DNA from 2 places in the Corynebacterium sp. ES2775-CONJ genome. Region 2 is predicted to be linked to the other one. Evidence: predicted binding sites of a transcription regulator. Region 2 holds the regulator's gene; the other holds the start of a gene.

Region 1 (8,382 bases), 190 kb from region 2:
GGCGGTGGCGATCTCATTTAAGCTCATGGCGATCATTTGCGGGATCTCTTTTCTATGGCCAGGGCTAGTTCTTCCCTATCGTCAAAGTGGTGATTGACTCCGTTGACCAGCTGTCCTACTTCATGCCCTTTTCCAGCGATAATGATCGAGTCACCAGGCTGAGCCCAATTCACTGCGTATTCTATTGCGTTTCTGCGATCCCCGATTTCTATGACGTCACCGCTCTCCTTTTCTTCCCGTGCCCCAGTGAGCATGGCCTGTCGGATCTGTGCTGGATCCTCCGAGCGCGGATTGTCATCGGTGACCACCAAAAGATCGCTAAGCCCTGCAGCTATCTGACCCATTACTGCCCGCTTAGATTCATCGCGGTCCCCGCCGCAGCCAAGAACAATGCCCACACGACCCTGAGTTTGTGCTCTCACGGTCTCTAATATGGCCTGTACTGCTGCTGGTTTGTGCGCATAATCAACCACAGCCAGAAAATCTTGACCACCGTCGATACGTTCCATGCGTCCGGGCACCCCGACGGTAGCTAAGCCCTTGACTGCCGCTGATATATCGAGTCCGAGACTATCGACGAGGGCTAGGGCGAGGCCCGCATTCGCGCTATTAAAACGCCCTGGCATAGGAAGGACAACTGGTACCGAATTAAAGCTAAACTCCTGAGATCCCGCCTTGGCACTGCGAATGCCGGTGACCTCATAGTGAGTGCTCTGGCTCGTATAATTGTCCACAGTCCTTAAAGCACGGGCTAGCGAACCCGCTCTGAGCAGCATTTTCTTTCCCCATTCATCGTCGGTGTTGATAACGGCTCGAGATGCGTGGATGGCTGATTGGGGATCGAATAAAAGGGCCTTAGCCTCGAAGTACTCTTCCATGGAGCGGTGGAAATCAAGGTGGTCTTGAGAAAGGTTAGTAAACCCTGCGAGATCAAAATGAACCCCATTGACACGCCCTAGCATAAGAGCGTGGGAGGATACCTCCATAACCACGTGGGTCACACCGCTATCGAGCATTTGGTGGAAAAGGGCTTGCAGAGTTGGGGCCTCTGGGGTGGTAAGTGAGGTAGGCACCTTCACGCCATTAATCCTCGTGCCCGTGGTGCCAATAATGCCAACCTTTTTCCCCGCTGCCATGAGACAAGCCTCTAACAGGTAGCTTGTGGTGGTCTTTCCAGATGTGCCGGTGATACCAATAACGGTTAAATCAGCAGAAGGGTCGGAAAATATATAACTGGCGACGGGGCCGAGAATGGAACGAATATCCTCCACCACTAAAATGGGGCGCTGTTCTCCTTCATCTTCAAGGATGAGCAATCCTTTGCGATCGGTGAGAATAGCTGCTGCCGCGGTGGAGCCTGCAAACTGGGCGCCGTGGACACGGGTGCCTGGTAAAGCGGCAAAGATTTCACCTTCCTGCACCGACGCCGAGTCGAGGCTAATGCCAGTGATCCCTCCCCGTGCTGCGTCTGCGTTCACCAGAGTCGCACCTGCAATGTCGGCAAGAATCGATAGGGTGATTCCTTGCTGCTGATTCTGCACTGTCACTAACCTTCTCTCCACATTGTATTTTTTGCTCGGTAGCCCTATATAAGGGGGGGGGATTCGCCGGTTGCTAAGGAACCTGCAGGATCATCGGACCTGAATCGGGGGGACTCAGCGGAATATTATCGCGATCGAGAAGCCAGCTCGCAATATCGTGGAAGAGCGGCGCTGCTGATTGCCCGCCTTCACCGTGAACACCACGTTGCGGCCGATCTAACATAAGGGCCACAACGAAGCGGGGGTCATCCGCTGGAGCGATACCGGCGAAAGTGATCCAGTATGCGGAATTGGAATAGGCCTGGGTGAGGGGATCAACCTGCTGTGCGGTACCAGTCTTTCCGGCGATTTGGTAACCCGCAATCGCTGCCGTGCTACCGGTTCCTTGTTGCAGTCCACTGGGATCGGATTGGGTGACAGAGCGGAACATATCTACCACGGTTTGCGCCGTTTCCTTACTCACTACCCGAACTCTTCGAGGTTCCGGTTGTTCAATAACGGTGCCTGAAGTATCACGGGCTTCAGCGATAATGCGAGGTTCGATACGCTCACCGCCATTAGCGAGAGTTTGGTAAACTCCAGCCATTTGAAGCAATGTCCAGCTCATGCCTTGGCCGATGGGAAGATTAGCGAAGGTTCCTCCCGACCACTGTTCGATCGGCGGTAAGAGTCCCTCCGACTCGGCAGGCAATTCAATGCCCGTGGGATGTCCAATGCCAAATTTCTTGAGTAAATCCCCATAGCGCTGCTCGCCAAGACGTTGGGCTAGCATGAGGGTTCCTACATTGGAAGATTTTCCAAAAATCCCAGTAGTGGTATAGGGCACTGGTCCATGGTCCCACGCATCTTTGACGCTGACTCCCGCCATGTGGATGGATCCTGGGACGGTGAGCACCTCATCGGGCGTGCTCACACCATCCTCAATGACGCCGGCGGCAGTAATGATCTTAGCTACCGATCCAGGTTCAAAGGGCTCGGATATCGTAGGATTTCCGAAATTCTTGCCTTCGTCGAGTTGCTTTTGCAGATCACCGGTGTTATCAACGGCGTCCGTATTAGCCATAGCCAGAACTTCACCGGTGTGGGCGTCGAGAACAACTGCTGATGCGCTCTGTGCTAAAGAATTTGCTTTGGCTTGTTCTAGTTGTTGTTGCACATAGGTTTGCAGATCCAAATCGAGGGTGAGGGTAACGCTTCCTCCGTCGACGGGCAGGGTCTTATCGCGACGAGTACCCGGGATGACGGGTCCCCCATTTGAAACATCGTACGTGTACTGGCCATCGCGGCCAGCGAGAAGAAAATCTCGCGAGGCTTCGAAGCCGAACTGCCCCGCACCCTGGGGGCTTACTTTGCCTAAGACATTAGAGGCAATGGCACCGTTAGGGTATTCCCTTAAAAATTTATTCTCCACCACAATGCCGAAGAACTTATCGGCAACCATCTGCGCTATATCTGGGTCTACCCGAGCGACCAGAACCGAGTAGGTACTGTCGCTAGTCAGCGTCTGATAGATCTCCTTGGCGGAGACGTCATGATGGGAGGCTGCGTTCTCGGTGATGATGGAAGCTATTTCTGTTGCATAATTGCGCAGATAGGTATCGACGAGGCCCTCAAGGACGCTATCGCGATCTTTAACGGCTATGCTGCCCCACTTGCCTTCTTTGATCAGATCCATTTTGATCACATAGGGAAGCTCGTCGCGCAATAGATTCGGGTGAACGCTTAACATACTCGATCGCATGGTGAATGCGAGTTTTTTACCTTGTCTATCAACAATCTCCCCGCGCTTTGCATGATCCTCGAATACTCGGGTGCGCTGCTGTTCGGCGCGGGCGGCTAGTTCCGGTCCCCAAGCGATATCGATAAAAGCCATTCGCCCGATAAGAACGACCGCGATCACGACGGTTAATACTCGCACTAGAGCGATCCGCTGGCGCATTGCTTTTTGTGGGGCAGTCTTTTGTGGCGCTTTCTGAGGTCGTTCGGGCGCTAGATTCGGGTAACCGCGAAGCCGGGACGAGCTATCCTCTCGTCCCGGTCGCTGAGATCTCGGCTTATCCACGGCTTATAGAACCTCGAAATACTCTAGTTCCCTGCAGTATAGGGAGCGATATCTGCCACCACGGGACCCTCGATGGGCGCCGTAGTCTGTTGATCCATCGTACCCTGTGTGTGGAGCGGATCGCTGGTGGGGATATTAGACGTCATATACTCATCGTTGATATCGGTGATCGGGCGCGTGCGATCACTAGGGGGTCGCTGTTCGACTACGGTGCCATCGGGATTGCGCACTAAGACACCTGGCTGATCTGGAATCACCATGCCATAGCGCTGTGCTTGGCGGGCAATTTGACCTGTCGCTGCGGCTCGCTCCACGTCTCTATTGAGCGTCTCGAGCTGGTTATCCAAAGTCTGCTGCGCGATCCTTAGCTCGGTGATCCTGAAGGCTTGTTGGGTGGTCACACCAGAGACAATTGAGGCGGCCAGGAAACCGAGCAGAATGAGGAGGGTGAAGCCTACAACCGTATACACCGCGCGTCGATTAGCTTGCGGGCGTTCGATTCGGCGACCACGGTGTGTGAACTGTTGCTTTGAGCCACTCTTATGTTGGAAGCGCCTTTGAGGGGCAGTCACCGTGCGGGTAACCACGGGGCGCTGAGGAGGTGCTAGCGTGCTAAGTCGAGAGCTCTGCATAGACCCCTTGCTTAAGTCGCGAGACTGACCAGTGCGCTTGCGGGGCTCGATGGTCGTTGCATTCATGATCCTATGCCTTCTTTTATTGCTTGCACAGCCCGAACCCGAACAGGGGCGGAACGCGGATTGGTATCAATTTCAGTAGCAGAAGCTTTCTCCGCTCCCCGGGTCAGAAGTTTGAAGCGAGGAGAATCATCAGGCAAATGAACCGGTAGCCCCAAGGGTGTAGTGTCCGCCGTAATTTTTTTGAAGTAATTCTTCACGATCTTGTCCTCAAGAGACTGATAGGCCATAAAGATACATCGCCCGCCTGGAGCTAAAAGATCAGTGATGACGGGAAGTACATTCTCGATGGCTTCGAGCTCCTTGTTCACCTCAATGCGTAGGGCCTGGAATGTCCTTTTTGCGGGGTGACCACCAGTGCGGCGAGTCGCGGCGGGAATAGTGGCATAGAGAAGTTCGACTAGGCGCGCCGAGGTAACAAATGGTGCTTTCTCGCGTTCCTTCACGATGGCCGTAGCGATCTTTCCAGCGAAGCGTTCTTCGCCGTAGGTCTTGAGCAGACGTGCCAAGTCGCCGTGGGAGTAAGTATTGAGAATATCGGCGGCGGTGAGCCCGTCATTGCCATCCATACGCATATCGAGGGGTGCATCGACTCGGTAGGCAAAGCCTCGCTCAATCTGATCAAGCTGCATCGATGACACTCCCAGGTCAAAAAGAGCACCCGTGAGTCCGAATTCTTTTAATAAGGTACACCCAGGGGCATCGGAGGCTCTTAAGAGAGGCAGGAAGCGATCGAAGCGAGTATTGAAGGCGATAAACCTAGAGCCAAAGGGTTTTAAACGCTCACGGGCCTGGTCTAGGGCCCGCTCATCTCGGTCGAGGCCGATAATATGCACGCTTGTAAAGGTGTTCAGAAGGGATTCGCTGTGCCCTCCAGCACCTAGGGTGCCATCAATAATGACGGCGTTATCGCCCATGAGCTCGACAGCGGGACTGAGAAGTTCAACGATCCTGTCTCGCATAACCGGTATGTGGCCGTGATTGGCCGCGGTGTGATCAAACTGAGTAGTGCTGTCAACCACAAGCGTCTCTTTCCCTTGAACTCTTCGTCATGCCAGTCGAGTTGGTGGGGTATACATAGAGCCCCATTCTTCATCCACTGGATTAGATCCAGGCTCTGATGTCGGGGAAGTACACCAGAACGACGATCAAGAATGGAGTTCATATGTACACTCCGCGTACTCGATGCAGCGTTAGAGCAAACCGCCCAAGATATCACCATCGGCAGCTGCGAAGGCTGCTTCAGTTTCTTCTTGGTACGTTGCCCAGGCCTCGGCGTCCCAGATTTCAAGGAAATCCATGGATCCTATGACCACACATTCCTTCACAAGACCCGCATACTCACGGTGCGGAGCCGATAAAGTGATGCGTCCTTGACCATCTGGCCTTTGTTCATCCGCACTTGCTGCGAGGTTACGGATAAAGGCGCGTGCCTCAGGATTCGTTCGCGAAACTTCTGCCGCTTTGCGAGCGCGTTTGACAAATTCATCCTTCGGGTAGACCGCCAGGGAATGGTCTTGCCCTTTGGTCACCATGAGACCGCCGGCTAATTCCTCTCGAAATTTTGCCGGAAGAGTCAGGCGGCCCTTATCGTCCAGCTTGGGGGTATAAGTTCCCAGAAACATGGATGCAGGCACCCACCTTTCTTTTCCAAGCCTCGGTTGACAATCAAGGGGCAGTAATCGTGTGTCCTCCACTTATCTGCGAAGGTTTCCCGTTTACTACGTGCCCCACTCTACCCCACAATCCCCCACTTTTTGTAGCCAAACATTGAATCCACCCTTTTCTTGCGCGCAAAAAATGCTTTTACCTGCGCAGATATGAGTGGGGCAAAATTTTAGCTATAGCCAGTTCACCCCTGGATTCTCCCCCATTGGTATCGTTGTACACCGCTAGTATAAGACACACCCATCATTCACAAGACTTAACAGCAGTCCTCAAAAACCTCATATTTCTGTGGCGAACTGCACCATCATCCACAACTTAACCGAGAACCATTCCAGCACTATCCAAAAAATTTAAAACCCAGCCATTGATGGTGGGGGGAAGTGGGGAGCACAATAAAAACCCCCAAGATTTCTCTTGAGGGCTGAGATAAAAAGCGTTTATTTTTCGAAGCGTTTGCGGAAATTCTCTTCCATACGCGACCCCAAGCCGTCGTCTTTGACCGGCCGTGGTAGGGTTTTCTCTCTCTTCGTTAAACCACTAGAAGCACCATCTCCACTGAGCATCCAGATAGCGCCAGCCACCATCACCACAAAGCCGACAATACTGAGGGCAACCAGCCATAGGGAGATTTGACTAAGTGCTACCCCACCGACCAACATCACAAGGCCAATGACGATAACTGCAAAGCCCCTGAAGCTCAGCGCGCTATGAGCTTCGCCTCGCGGGACCGACTTACCGAAATGTGGATCCTCCGCCAGCAACGACCGTTCGATCTCCTTGAGTAATTCTTGCTCGTGCTCGGAAAGTGACACGGCGCCTCCCTTGGTACGCAATGCAGCGATATATTGTGAATACAACCAGCATAATGCCTTTTTATCGGGAGGAGCTGCATGAAACCGCTCTCGACATAGCAAAGATTATGCCTTCTTAGTACTACAACGGCCACCCCGAAGCGAAAGTTCCCTTAGCGAACACTTTTCTAGCCACGTCACCCCCATCTAAGAAGCCGCTGGGTAGGAGACCACGGTAATCCGATCCACCTCGTTATAAAACTCGGCCACGAGCTCGATGAGCTCATCTAAGACCTCCACGGTTAGCTGGCACTCCAATCCCGATAGAGATCGGCTACGCAATTGCGAAAAGGCTCCGATACGCTGCGCCCACTGCGTAGCCTCGCCGCCCACCATAGCTAACTGAGCAAAAACTGAACGCGGCTTCCGTTTACGCTTCGCCACGACGGTACAGGACACCCACGCAGCCGCAACCTTAATGGATGCCAGGTATGCATATTCTAAGGCGATATCGAGACGACCGTGGTCGCGAGCCTGCACCGCCTCACGGGTGAGCACCTGAGCACGGTTTAAGAAACCCGCGGCACTCCCCTGACCAGCCTGAAAACGTGTACTAGCCGAAACGACGACTCCCATTATCTTTCTCCTTAATCATTCACGCCTTTCGAGCGACGAGACTCAGGGGGCTTATGCCTTTTTAGAACGAAGATTTGCTTGTTGTAGCTCAGATTATCGAATGAGGTGGACTACACACTTCTCATTTTAGAACATATGTTCTAAAATGAGAAGGGGTATTTTCCGCTAAACAAAGTTATCTGCTTAAAAACGTGGTTCCATACAAGGGTGCCTATCTTCTACTCACGCCTGAGCCCTTATGAATTCTCGGTGCTCTGTCCCCAACTGGTCAGTATTTATATCCGTGCGATGAGTTATGGCACAGACGTGCACAACACAGCGATGAAAGCGTGGCGGATTGCCTCCCTCGAAAAAGATTTTCAATCAGTTATCGCGCATGATGCCAGCCACCTTTTGGGCTTTTGTTTTGGCCACCGCGGAGCCCGCCACCAGTGGTGGGACCAAGAAATTCGGCGCGGTTTGCGTGAGCATGGGTCACACCGCTTAGAGGTGCTAGGAGATTATTTCACTATTTCCGAAATTCACGTCGAACCCCGACTCCAAGGACTGGGGATCGGCCACTCCCTCCTCCAACAGCTACTGCACAAGGTGGACTGTGAGTACGCGATACTATCTACTCCCGAAGTGAACGCAGAAGAGAATGCAGCCTTCCACCTGTATAGGAACTTTGGCTTTCAAGATGTACTTCGCGATTTTCACTTTCGCGGCGATGCCCGCCCCTTTGCCATCCTCTCTAAGCAACTGCGCCCCTAAGCCAGTGCAGGCGCTCAGCTCACTACAGACCTGATGAGAGTGCGCTGCTTAAAAAAATGCTGCGCGGTAGCGGATATACCGTAAACTAGTCAGGAAGACTTGGTGACATCCGCCGCAATACGTTAATAATTCGAACTCATTCACCCGCGCGAGGAATCATGAATCAGTACCCTGCAATCGAGGATCTACCAGCTCGTGTTGAAGATAAGCTCCGCCGCTTCTTTAGCGAGCAGCGC
Region 2 (8,382 bases):
TGGGAGCTACCCTCATTCCCGAATCCGCTGAAGCAATCGAGTGCTCTCGAACGCATGTGGCCACAGCATCTTTTGCCGAGGGAGTCACGGCTTCGCGAGAGGTAGGCTTAGCGTTTAGAAATTCCTCAATACGTACCACTGACTTCGAACTCCTAGGACAGCTTATTACCCGCGCCTTTGATGATATTCGGCACCAGCGTCCTGGGATCAGGTAAAAAAATTGCCCGCATAGGCGGGCAATTTTTTTCTACATCTCCGGGTACTCTCCGTGAGCAAGCTGCCGATACATATGCACGGAAAAATGGTATATGGCGGGCAACAGAATGACTGCGCCCAAACCGCAGGTCACGATAGTTCCCAGACCGGCTACTAAACCAATGAGAAGGGTGGCTCCTAAAACTGGGAAAAAGTTCTTCAGAACAATTGAGATTGACGTGCCGATGGAACCAATTACCGAATCGCGGCGATCAGCAACCAAATACTCACAGAAGCTTAAGAACAGCGAGGCAATAAAGAGCCACAAGTTAGAAACCAACACGGTCGTAATAAGAGCCCCAATGGCCACTGTGGGGAGGCCAGTTTCTGGATCAACAAACATCGTGGAGGAGTTAGCACCGAGAGCTACTTGAATGAGAAGCGTTGGTACCTGAATAATCAGGCTTACAAGAAGCGCCACAAGGAAAACAGGAACATAGTTAGTGCGCTCTTTCATTCCTGCCCAGCTCAATGGGCGACCATCAATCTGGTCAAGGAGGAGAGCCAGCAAGAATGGGGAAAGTGCAGCAATGATTAGGGAGATCCCAAATGTGAGGAGGGTCGAACTCAGCGAATCCTCTGCTTGTACCTCATAGATAGCTCCATCAACCGCGTTGGGGTCAGCGATCATCCCACCTGAGCTGTAAAACCCTAAGACACCGTACGCTATACCGACAATCAGGCTCAGCAGGAGAAAGAGCGCCGCCCCGCCGATCCAGAGTAAAGGCTTAGCAAACGTAGCCTTGAAGGCGTAGCTAAAGGCCATCATGATATCGAGGCCCTTGTCCCGAGTCACCATGCGTGTTTCAGTGTAGGGGTTGATCTTATCTGGCCGATCCTGGACAGGATCGGAAAAGCCGGCTGAGGTGCCATCACCGTAGTAGCCATATGGATTTTCGCTATACGGTTGAGCATTCTCCGGGTGCTGGAAACCCTCAGAACCTGGATCTTCACCTAATGGTGGCTCGTGCTTGTCTGTCATGATTTATGCCTTCCTGTTACGTGAAATACGAATACGGATATAAGGGTATCCAAAAACTTTCACCACTGCTGGCACCACCCCTCAATGTGAGGCCCTTAAAATGGGCGCCACCCTTTCCATACACTAAAGTGATTTAGCAACTATGTCTATACCTACATCACATGACCACAACACAAATCAGCGAGGTCGCCGGCGACGCAATCAGACACAGCTAGATCCAGCGCACTCGCAGCTAAGAGATACGCTTCGAGCTCGCTTGGATAATGTGAGCCTAAGTGATGCCCGAGTTTTTGGTATCAGACTTAAAAAAGCACGCAGCCTGAAGGCCCTTTGTGCGATCGAGAATGATATCACCCGCGCCGAAAAACTCGTCCATTCGCGCAGTATGCTCGTACCCGACATTGTCTACCCTGCTAGCCTTCCTGTTTCCGGCCGTAGAGACGATATAGCGGCAGCGATCCGCGATCACCAGGTCGTTATTATCGCTGGCGAAACTGGCTCAGGTAAAACCACGCAATTGCCCAAAATATGCCTAGATTTAGGGCGCGGGCGACGGGGGCTCATCGGGCATACCCAGCCCCGTCGACTAGCAGCACGAACCGTAGCGGAACGAATAGCCCAAGAACTCGGCCAACGTGTAGGCGAAACCGTGGGTTATGCCATCCGCTACGACGATTCGGTTGGGCCAGCGACCGCTGTCAAACTGATGACGGACGGTATCTTGCTGGCCGAAATGCAACGAGACCGCTATCTCAACAACTACGACACCATCATTATCGACGAGGCACACGAGCGGAGTCTCAATATTGACTTCCTGCTCGGCTATCTCAAACAGCTTTTGCCTAAGCGCCCAGACCTTAAGGTGATTATCACCTCCGCAACCATTGATCCCGAACGCTTCGCGCGTCATTTTGGACCCTCGCCTGATAAGCCCGCACCCATTATTGAGGTATCGGGGCGAATCTACCCCGTGGACATTCTCTACCGCCCCTTGGAATTGGTCGAAGCAGATCGAACGGTAGAAGTGGATCCTCTCGATGGGCTTCTTCTCGCTATCGAGGAACTTATGGGCTACGGTGAGGGCGATATCCTATGTTTCTTCGCCGGCGAGGCCGATATCCGAGAAGCACTCGAGGCAATTGAGGGCCGAGGGTGGCCACGTGTAGAGGTCGTTCCGCTCTTCGGACGCCTATCTAATAATGAGCAACACAAGGTCTTTAGCCCACATTCCATCAGGCGCATAGTCTTAGCAACCAATATCGCCGAAACATCCCTCACAGTTCCAGGGATTCACTACGTGATTGACACTGGCACAGCACGAATCTCGCGATATTCGGTTCGCACCAAAGTCCAGCGGCTGCCTATAGAACCGATATCCCAGGCTTCCGCTAACCAACGATCCGGCCGATGTGGACGTGTAGCCGACGGTGTAGCTATACGGCTGTACTCGGAGCAAGATTTCCAATCTCGCCCCGAATTTACCGATCCTGAAATTCTGAGAACGAATCTAGCCAGCGTTATTCTCCAAATGTCAGCTCTCAACCTTGGCGATATCGAGGACTTCCCTTTTATCGAAGCCCCCGATACCAAGGCCATCCGGGACGGAGTATTGCTGCTGCATGAACTCAACGCCCTCGAACAGACGGAAACAGCAAATGGGAGCTATAAACTTACCCCAATTGGTCGAGACGTGGCTCGCATCCCGCTCGACCCACGTATGGCCCGTATGCTCGTTGAAGCGTATAAACTGGGGTGCCTGAAAGAGGCCCTGATCGTCGTAGCCGCCATGAGTATCCAAGAAATTCGCGAGCGTCCCTTCGACAGCCAAGCTCAGGCGGATCAACTCCATGCCCGATTTAAAGATAAGAAATCCGACTTCTCGACCTATCTCAATCTGTGGGAATATCTGGCAACGATTCGCCAAGAATTATCTGGCAACCAATTCCGCAAGCGTGTATCCCGAGAATATCTCAACTATATGCGCATTAGAGAATGGTTTGACTTAGTTCACCAGCTGATAAATATCTGCTCCCAATTAGGGTGGAACCTTTCTACTGTGCAGGAGCTCAGTGATTTTGTTCGGGGAAAAAAGCAGGGACTTTCTCAGTCACACGACTTGCTCATAGACCAAAATCAGACTGATGCCTTGCACCAATCTCTATTATCGGGTCTTCTCTCCCATATCGGTATACGAGAGCTGGACAGCAAAGAATACCGAGGCTCCCGCAATACTCGGTTCATGATTTTCCCCGGATCCGCGCTCAGTTCTTCGAAGGCGCCGTGCGTGATGGCTGGCGAACTCGTAGAAACGTCGCGTCTCTGGGCCCGCGATGTTGCGGAAATAGATCCACGGTGGGTGGAAAAATTAGGTGGCCCGCTTCTCAAGCATCAGTATTCGGAGCCGCACTGGTCGGCAAAAAAGACGGCAGCGATGGCGTACCAAAAGTCCACTCTCTACGGAGTTCCTGTTGTCATCGACCGGCTTGTCCCCTATCACCGAGTTGATCTGCGAGCTGCCCGGGATATCTTCATTCGCCACGCTCTGGTACAGGGCGAATGGACCACTCACCATTCTTTCTTCCACGAGAATAGGGAAAAACTTGACCGCGCACAGGACATCGAAAGCCGCGCTCGCCGACGCGATATCGTCGTGGACGAAGACACGCTCTTCGATTTCTACGAGCAACGAATCCCTGAACATATTGCTTCGGGGCGCTCTTTTGATAATTGGTGGAAGCGGAATCGGGCGAAAAATCCGCATCTTTTAGACTTCAATCCCGAGAATTTGGTCAACGAACAAGCCCGCGATATCACCGAGGACCTTTACCCAAGCTTCTGGCACCTTAAAGATATGAAGCTGGAACTCAGTTACGAGTTCGATCCCGGCAGCCATAATGATGGCCTCACGGTTTATGTCCCGGTGCCGCTGCTGGCTGGACTCGACCCAGATCCATTTCAGTGGCTTGTTCCTGGTCTACGCGAAGAGCTCATCACTGAATTAATCAGATCGCTACCCAAACCTCTGCGGCGACAAATCGTTCCAGCTCCAGAGTTTGCGAAAAAAGTTCTCCCCCTCCTCGATGCCAGACTTTCTACTCCGTTAACCGCACAGTTATCAGAGCAACTAGGAAAGTTAGGTGCCCAAGGTTTAAGCCCTAGCGCATTTGATTGGGAAAAAGTTCCTGATCACCTCAAAGTGAATTACGCCGCGATCGATCGTCGCGGGAAGGTCATTGATCACGACCGCAATCTCACTCGTCTAAAAAAGCGGCGTTCGGATCAAATCAAGTCCTCCGTGGCAAATATTTCCCAAAACGTCAATACCCGCATTTCACAGACGTGGGCTGCCGACACTTTAGGAACTATCGCCGAGGAAGCGGCTGCCACGGTCGACGGACTGCCCGTGACCACCTATCCCGCATTAGTAGTTACTGAAAAGGGCGTAGCTATTCAGGCGATGGGCACCCGGGCCGAAGCTGAGCAGGCGATGATGACCAGTACGATGACCCTGTTGATGCGGGCCATTAACGTCAACGATCAAAGGATGCTTAATGGACTTAGTCTCAAGCAACGGGTAGCGGTGGAGAATTATCCCCATGGAGGTTCGCACGGACTCGTCAACGATGCTCGTATCGCAGCAATTCGAGATGCACTTATCGATCACGGTGGCCCGGTGCGAGACCCAGAGAGATACCAGCAATTAGAGGCTCTCATCAGAAATGATGCTCCGTCTAGGGTGCGCAGGATGATTGTAGATATTGCACCAGGACTGGTCGAATACTTGGCTGTTTCTGCAGAGCTACACAACTGGACCGGCGAGGCCATCGAGGATATGAGGAAGCAATTAGCGTTCTTGCTACCAGCACAAGCGCTAACGATTTATGGGATAAGACGTCTGCGACACCTTCCCCGGTATCTCAAAGCCATGCAATATCGGCTCGATGATATGGCGGCCAACCCCGATCGAGATGCAGAGTATCAGCATCGAATTGAAAAGCTTGAAGATCAGTTATCACTTCGCATCGAGAACCTCCCCCCAGCGCGGCGACGGTCACGTGAGGTCAAAGATATTCAGTGGCTCATCCAGGAGTTACGCGTCAGTTTCTTTGCTCAGCGATTAGGCACAGCGGAAAAGGTCTCAGAAGCAAAAATTAGTAAAGCTATCACTCGCCTGACATAAATTTAAAAGGGATGGGGGCATACTCCCTCCATCCCTTGGATCTTTTTAGTTGTTTTCAGCCTCGCGCTCGCGGCGATGCATCAGGCGAATCTCAGCCTCAAAGTCGGCAGCTGATTCGAACGATTTATAAACCGAAGCAAATCGAAGATAGGCCACCTCATCGAGTTCTCGCAGTGGATCGAGAATAGCCAAACCAATATCATTGGCGTGAATCTGCGAGGAACCGTGCGACCGGACAGTGGCCTCCACTTGCTGCGCAAGAAGCTTCAAAGCATCATCGCCCACATCGCGCCCCTGGCATGCTCTTCGAACTCCAACAATCACCTTTTCCCTACTAAAGGGTTCAGTGAGGCCGTTCCGCTTCATCACGAGTAGTTGAGCTTTTTCTACCGTGGTAAAGCGCCCGCCACACGACATGCACTCGCGCCGGCGTCGAATCGCCGCACCAGATTCGGCGACCCGAGAGTCGATCACTTTTGATTGCTCATATTGACAGAAGGGGCAGTGCATAGTCGTACTCATACCTTTTCGGATAAAAAGCGATATTTACCTACATCATAGACCGCCCCGATTTAACCACCCAGCGGAATCGAGGAATAGGAAGCGACGGCATATGCACTTTCCCCGTCGGGTTGGCTACTAGCCCCCTCGTCGTTAGCGACGAGCAGTCCGAAGAATATGAAAAGACCAAAGATGCCACCCGCAATATAATTTTTCCAAGCGCTATCACCTTCGTCGTGAGAAACTATCTCCGGATAGGTTGTACCGCGCTGCGGCTCATGCTCGAAGGGGTTGGATACGAGCGAATAAGACAACGTGCGTATATAACGAGGTCCGCTACTACTATGCGTGAGCGATCGAATAGCTCCTCCATCCCAAACCTCAGCCGGAGGAACCATAACAGCATCTGCCTTGTTCAATGGTTCTAATATCGTCATGGTGTGGCTCCTTATATCTCGCTAAAATCACCGGGTCTGGACTCATGATCTATTTCTAACAGTTATGTTCGAATTTAACGTCCCCACAGATCCAAAGCGGGGCTCAATACTATCCATTTAGCAACTATGTTCGAATTATGCTCATGTTCGAGAGATATGTCAATATACAAGTGTGAAATCTCATTTTTTTGCTGCTCAGGAACGCCTTGGGTGGGCGAAGATTTTTCGAACACTATCGCGCAAATAGTAAGTGCGTTCTAATAATTCGGAGTTCTTTACATCTAAACTCGCACAATCGAACACGGTGCCCTAAACTAAATAATCGAATACCTTGGCGAGTCAACTCGCGAGGACCAACCCACTCAAGGAAAGCGCATTATGGCCTCCAAGAAGACCTCCGACGCAACCAAAATTTCTGGCACTCTAGCTCGGGAGAAATTATCAAAGCGCCAGGAGACCATCCTCCAAGTCATCAACGACGCTCTGGTTCTGCGCGGCTACCCGCCCAGCATCCGAGAAATTGGGGATGCCACTGGCTTGCAGTCCACTTCCTCTGTTGCCTATCAACTCAGAGAGCTCGAGCGCAAGGGCTATATAAAAAGGGATGCAAATAAGCCGCGTGCTGTTGATATCAAGGTCAACCTCTCTCCACAGCGCACTGCCGCCAAGAAGGATTCTCAACCCATCAGTGTTCAAGACGAGAGTGATCGTGCACATACTTCCTATATACCGCTCGTCGGGGCGATTGCGGCAGGCAACCCGATTCTAGCCGAGGAAAATATCGACACCTACTACCCTGTCCCCAAAGATTTTGTAGGTGATGGCGACCTCTTCATGCTCCAGGTCGTTGGCGAGTCCATGCAAGACGCCGGAATACTGGACGGCGACTATATCATCATCCGATCTCAGCCTGTTGCCAATAACGGCGAGTTTGTGGCGGCTATGATCGATGGGGAAGCTACGGTCAAGGAGTTCAGAAAAGATCGAACCGGCATCTGGCTGCTGCCACACAACCCAGTCTTCGACCCCATCCCCGCAACTCCCGAAACCGAAATCTTGGGAAAGGTCGTCTCGGTATTTCGCACCTTTTAGGAACTACCGCCCGAACCCTGCGGGGGTACAAACATTACCCCCGAAACGGAATTGTCAGTGAAATCACAGGAAACAACATAAACAAAGAACTAGTGTGTTTATCAGTTTTTCCCCAGCTAGATGAGTCAATTTGAGCGGCCTCGTAGAGGTATAGGTGTGGTTTTTAGGTCGTGATCGCACGGCCACTTCTGATTTTCCCCACATAAACATGCAAGAATAAAGGGAGGAATTTTCCAAACAAAAAGAAAACGGGCATTATTTCTCGCAGGCCTATGCCCGTTTCTAGGGCACCCGCCGCACATGCTCGGGGCAATATGAGGAGTGATTGAGACCATGTATTCAGAAGAACGCCGCCGCCAAATTGCTTCTCTTACCGCTGTGGAAGGACGAGTTAACGTCACCGAATTAGCCGCACGCTTTAATGTCACTGCCGAGACAATCAGACGTGATCTTGCGGTTTTAGATCGCGAGGGTGTCGTCCACCGGGTCCACGGAGGCGCGGTGGCGAACCAGACTTTTCAAACCACTGAATATCCCCTCGATACCCGAGCCCGTTCCGCCTCGGGGGCAAAAAATTCCATCGCACAAGCAGCGGTCAGATTCCTTCCGCCTTCACAGGGAGGAATATTCCTTGATGCCGGTACAACAACAGCAGCCCTGGCAGATATCATCGCGCTACAACCCCAAGCCAAGCAATGGGCGATCGTCACTAATTCTTTGTCCATTGCTCTTAATTTGGCCAATTCAGGTCTCGACGAAATCCAGCTACTCGGAGGCAGCGTTCGCTCAATTACCCAGGCAGTTGTCGGTGATACCGCACTAAGAACCCTCGCACTGCTGCGTGCTGAGGTTGCGTTTATAGGGACTAATGCCCTCACGCTTGATCACGGTCTCTCGACAGCGGACGCGCAAGAGGCTGCTATTAAATCCGCCAT

Evidence for each region. The regulator LexA, encoded in region 2, represses DNA repair genes until DNA is damaged. The targets are predictions, from matches to a motif close to CGAACANNTGTTCG.
Region 1: NXT01_RS00155 (SAV_6107 family HEPN domain-containing protein) is a predicted target of LexA. The motif match lies at 7,522-7,535, and genes of this name have one in related genera.

What each region holds. Positions count from the first base shown of each region.
Region 1 covers NZ_JANUXT010000001.1:31,114-39,495, reverse strand. The annotation lists gene murF (UDP-N-acetylmuramoyl-tripeptide--D-alanyl-D-alanine ligase) at 1-36, opposite strand, end outside; gene NXT01_RS00185 (UDP-N-acetylmuramoyl-L-alanyl-D-glutamate--2,6-diaminopimelate ligase) at 33-1,541, opposite strand; gene NXT01_RS00180 (penicillin-binding protein 2) at 1,615-3,480, opposite strand; gene NXT01_RS00175 (hypothetical protein) at 3,627-4,301, opposite strand; gene rsmH (16S rRNA (cytosine(1402)-N(4))-methyltransferase RsmH) at 4,298-5,320, opposite strand; gene mraZ (division/cell wall cluster transcriptional repressor MraZ) at 5,492-5,923, opposite strand; gene NXT01_RS00160 (DUF3040 domain-containing protein) at 6,404-6,778, opposite strand; gene NXT01_RS00155 (SAV_6107 family HEPN domain-containing protein) at 6,965-7,393, opposite strand; gene NXT01_RS00150 (GNAT family N-acetyltransferase) at 7,601-8,146, shown strand; gene NXT01_RS00145 (polyprenyl synthetase family protein) at 8,305-8,382, shown strand, end outside.
Region 2 covers NZ_JANUXT010000001.1:224,127-232,508, reverse strand. The annotation lists gene NXT01_RS01040 (hydrogen peroxide-inducible genes activator) at 1-215, shown strand, start outside; gene NXT01_RS01035 (hypothetical protein) at 248-1,237, opposite strand; gene hrpA (ATP-dependent RNA helicase HrpA) at 1,380-5,417, shown strand; gene nrdR (transcriptional regulator NrdR) at 5,463-5,927, opposite strand; gene NXT01_RS01020 (hypothetical protein) at 5,990-6,355, opposite strand; gene lexA (transcriptional repressor LexA) at 6,734-7,447, shown strand; gene NXT01_RS01010 (DeoR/GlpR family DNA-binding transcription regulator) at 7,781-8,382, shown strand, end outside.